2 regions of the Streptomyces sp. NPDC110618 genome follow, and region 2 is predicted to be linked to the other one. Evidence: riboswitches for the same ligand, from Rfam matches in the RefSeq annotation. Region 2 holds a riboswitch; the other holds the start of a gene.
The links. Region 2 has a riboswitch for glycine ahead of gcvT (glycine cleavage system aminomethyltransferase GcvT). Riboswitches for the same ligand answer to the same signal wherever they lie in the genome.
Positions count from the first base shown of each region.

Region 1 (2,197 bases), on a different contig from region 2:
CCCGTGCCGCCCCAGCGGCACGACTGCCCGCGGCTGGGTGGGTTTCGACTGCCTGTGGCTCTGGCGGCTGGCTTGGTTACATCTCTGCGTCCTCGGTGCCTGCCAAGTTGCCGAAGTCGTGGTCGGGAGGGGGTGGGGTGGAGGCGGTGTCGAGGCCGTAGTGGTGGTAGAGCTGGAGTTCTTGTTCGGGGGAGAGGTGGCGGCCGACGCCGAAGTCCGGGGCGTCCTTGATCAGGGTGCGGTCGAAGGGGACGTGCAAGGTGCCCTCGACCAGTTCGCTCGGCTCCAGCGGGACGAAGGCGTCCCTGCTGAACAGGCCGGTCCGTATGGCCGCCCACTCCGGGACACCGGTCGCGTCGTCGAGGTAGACCTCGTCAATCGTGCCGATCTTCGTGCCGTTGCGGTCGAACGCCTTGCGGCCGATCAGGTTGCGCGGATCGATGTCGGTCTGCACGGGACCTCCACTAGGTCGCAAATCATCCGTAAGCACTACGAAAGAGCACAATCGGGTGCTCGGCCACTCGAACGACCTGGCGTTGACCTCGCTGGTAGGCTTGCAGACGGCTGCTGACCCCGTGCGGGAGAGTCCTCCGGAGACCACCGGAGGCGCCGAAGGAGCAAATCCTCCCCGGAATCTCTCAGGCTCACGTACCGCACGGACGAGGTCACTCTGGAAAGCAGGGCGGGTGTCGACGGCTTCCGCTCTCACCGACGGTGAAAGCCGGACGCCCTGGTGCCTCCGGTGAAGCTCTCAGGTTGAGATGACAGAGGGGGAGGCCGTCCGGGCACCCGCGCCGTGGTGCCCCTCGAAGGTCGTGTCTGACCAGGAGGCCTCCGCAATGACCGCCCATCGCATTCCGCTCTCCGAGCTCGAAACGGGGATCCCCTTCGAGCAGCGTCACATCGGGCCCGACCAGGAAGCCCGGGCCAAGATGCTCGCCCAGGTCGGCTACGGCTCGCTGGACGAGCTGACCGCCGCCGCGGTACCGGATGTGATCAAGAACGCCGACTCGCTCGCGCTGCCGGGCGCGCGGTCCGAGGCCGAGGTGCTCGCCGAGCTGCGTTCGCTCGCCGACCGCAACCAGGTGCTCGACTCCATGATCGGGCTCGGCTACTACGGCACCTTCACCCCGCCGGTCATCCTGCGCAACGTCATGGAGAACCCGGCCTGGTACACGGCGTACACGCCCTACCAGCCGGAGATCTCGCAGGGCCGCCTGGAGGCGCTGCTCAACTTCCAGACCATGGTCGCCGACCTCACCGGCCTGCCCACCTCCGGCGCCTCGCTGCTGGACGAGGGCACCGCCGCGGCCGAGGCCATGGCGCTGTCCCGGCGCATGGGCAAGAACAAGAAGGGCCTCTTCCTGGTCGACGCGGACGCCCTTCCGCAGACCATCGCCGTGATCGAGACGCGTGCCGAGCCGACCGGCGTCGAGGTGGTCGTCGCCGACCTCAGCGACGGTATCCCGGCCGAGATCGCCGAGCGTGAGATCAACGGTGTGCTCCTGCAGTACCCGGGTGCCTCCGGTGCCGTGCGGGACCTCAAGCCCGTCATCGAGCAGGCGCACGAACTGGGCGCGCTGGTCACCGTCGCCGCCGACCTGCTCGCGCTGACGCTGCTGACCTCGCCCGGTGAGCTGGGTGCCGACATCGCGGTCGGTACGACCCAGCGGTTCGGTGTCCCGATGGGCTTCGGCGGTCCGCACGCCGGCTACATGGCCGTGCACGATAAGTTCGCGCGCTCCCTGCCCGGACGGCTCGTCGGCGTCTCCGTGGACGCGGACGGCAACAAGGCGTACCGCCTCGCGCTGCAGACCCGTGAGCAGCACATCCGCCGCGAGAAGGCGACCAGCAACATCTGTACCGCGCAGGTGCTGCTCGCCGTCATGGCCGGCATGTACGCCGTCTACCACGGCCCCGAGGGGCTGAAGGGCATCGCGCGGCGCGTGCACCGCTACACCGCGATCCTCGCCGCCGGGCTCGCCGCGGGCGGCGCCGAGATCGTGCACGCGAACTACTTCGACACCCTCACCGTGCGGGTGGCCGGACGGGCCGCCGAGGTCGTCGCCGCCGCCCGCGAGGCCGGGGTGAACCTGCACCTCGTCGACGCCGACCACGTCTCGATCGCCTGCGACGAGACCACCGGCCGCGCCCAGCTGACCGCCGTGTGGGGCGCCTTCGGCGTCGAGGCCGACAT
Region 1 covers NZ_JBVKBN010000019.1:10,407-12,603, forward strand. The annotation lists gene ACZ7L7_RS27960 (PRC-barrel domain-containing protein) at 77-454, opposite strand; glycine riboswitch at 569-664, shown strand; gene gcvP (aminomethyl-transferring glycine dehydrogenase) at 840-2,197, shown strand, end outside.
Region 1: linked by a shared signal. The riboswitch ahead of gcvP (aminomethyl-transferring glycine dehydrogenase) and the one ahead of gcvT (glycine cleavage system aminomethyltransferase GcvT) in region 2 are both predicted to bind glycine.

Region 2 (2,197 bases):
CGAACTCCGTGATGCCGACCGTCGCGACGCCGTCCTCGGCGGCCGACAGCCACTCGTGCTCCTTGCTGTAACGCAGCTGCTGGGGGTTGCTCATGGCCTGAATTCTCCTGTACGCGGGGGTGTGCTGATGAATGAGGGACCGCTGGAGGCGTGCGTGAGCAGCGGTGATGTGTTCAGCATCACCCACGGCCGGTGCCGGTGACGCTCACAGCTCCTGCATCCGATGCGTGCGGCTACTACTTCTGGCGCTTGTAGAACGGCAGCGCCACGACCTCGTACGGCTCGTGGCTGCCCCGGATGTCCACACCGACACCGGGCGTGCCGGGCGCCGCGTGCGCGGCGTCGACGTAGGCCATGGCGATCGGCTTGCCCAGGGTGGGGGAGGGAGCGCCGGAGGTGACCTCGCCGATGACCTTGCCGTCGGCGACGACCTGGTACCCGGCGCGCGGGACCCGGCGGCCCTCGGCGACCAGGCCGACCAGGACGCGCGGCGGGTTGCTCTCGGCGCGGGCGGCGGCCTCGGTGAGCGCCTCGCGCCCGACGAAGTCGCCCTCCTTCTCGAACTTCACCACCCGGCCGAGCCCGGCGTCGAAGGGGGTCAGCTCGGTGGTCAGCTCGTGCCCGTACAGCGGCATGCCCGCCTCCAGGCGCAGGGTGTCCCGGCAGGACAGGCCGCACGGGACCAGGCCCACCGGCTCGCCCGCCTTGGTCAGGGCCTGCCACAGCGGCTCGGCGTCGGAGGGCTTCACGAACAGCTCGAAGCCGTCCTCGCCGGTGTACCCGGTGCGCGCGATCAGCGCCGGGACGCCCGCGACGGTGCCGGGGAGCCCGGCGTAGTACTTCAGGCCGTCGAGGTCGGCGTCGGTGAGCGAGGCGAGGATACCGGGGGACTCGGGGCCCTGGACGGCGATCAGCGCGTAGGCGTCCCGGTCGTCGCGGACCTCGGCGTCGAAGCCGGCGGCGCGCTCCACCAGGGCGTCCAGCACGACCTGGGCGTTGGAGGCGTTGGCGACGACCATGTACTCGGACTCGGCCAGCCGGTAGACGATCAGGTCGTCGAGGATGCCGCCGTCCTCGCGGCAGATCATGGTGTAGCGGGCGCGGCCGACACCGACGGAGGCGATGTTGCCGACGAGGGCGTGGTTCAGCAGCGCGGCCGCCTGCGGACCGGTCACCGTGATCTCACCCATGTGGGAGAGGTCGAAGAGGCCGGCCTTGGTGCGCACGGCGTTGTGCTCGTCGCGCTCGGAGCCGTAGCGCAGCGGCATGTCCCAGCCGGCGAAGTCGGTCATCGTGGCGCCCAGCGAGCGATGCAGGGCATCGAGGGCGGTACGGCGCGGTTCGGTACTGCTCATCGGTCGGTCGTCTCCCAAGGCATGACGGGGGGGGCGTTCCTCCCCATCTGTCATCGGAACCTGAGAGGTTCGTCATGACCGCGCGTGGGCATGACTTGCACCTTGGGTGGGACCACCGGCGACGGCGGCCCGCTTTTCAGATGTGCCTCGCCCGCGCGGTAACGGGGCCTGAGAGATTCAAGGGAGGGACTTGCTCCTTCGGCGCCCCAGCACAAGGCTGGGAACTCTCCCGCGCGGATTCAAACGGCCGGTATGCAGTTGGCGCGCACATCATTGCACGCATCGGTCCGGCGTGGCAGGGCAGCATCTGTAACCGGGCTGTTGCGGTACGCGTACAGAAACTCCAGGCACGCGGAATTACCTTCTCTTTACGGTCGACGGGCAGATGGTCTCCATCTGACCCAGGGGAGGACGATCACGGTGAACAGGACGACGGCGTACGCGGCCACCTCGGGCATCGCGGTGCCCCGGCAGCCGGCAGCCCCCGTCGCGGAGGTGTGTCCGGCCCCGGTCGTGCGCGATCTGCGTGAGCGCTCCGGCCTGAGCCCGCACGCCCTGCTCTTCGGACCGAAGGACGTCGTGGTGATCACCGGCCTGCCGGGCAGCGGCAAGTCCACGCTGATGAAGCGGGCGGTCACGGGGCCGCGGATCGACTCCCAGGACACCCGGGACCGCTGGGACGCGCGGATGCCGGGCTTCCTGCCGTACGCGGTCTACCGCCCGCTCGTGCGGGTCGCGCACTACTTCGGACTGTGGCGGGCCCTGCGCTCCGGCGAGGGCCTGGTCGTGCACGACTGCGGTACGCAGTCCTGGGTGCGCGGCTGGCTGGCGCGGGCCGCGCG
Region 2 covers NZ_JBVKBN010000011.1:933-3,129, forward strand. The annotation lists gene gcvH (glycine cleavage system protein GcvH) at 1-94, opposite strand, end outside; gene gcvT (glycine cleavage system aminomethyltransferase GcvT) at 237-1,355, opposite strand; glycine riboswitch at 1,393-1,501, opposite strand; glycine riboswitch at 1,502-1,597, opposite strand; gene ACZ7L7_RS19740 (AAA family ATPase) at 1,776-2,197, shown strand, end outside.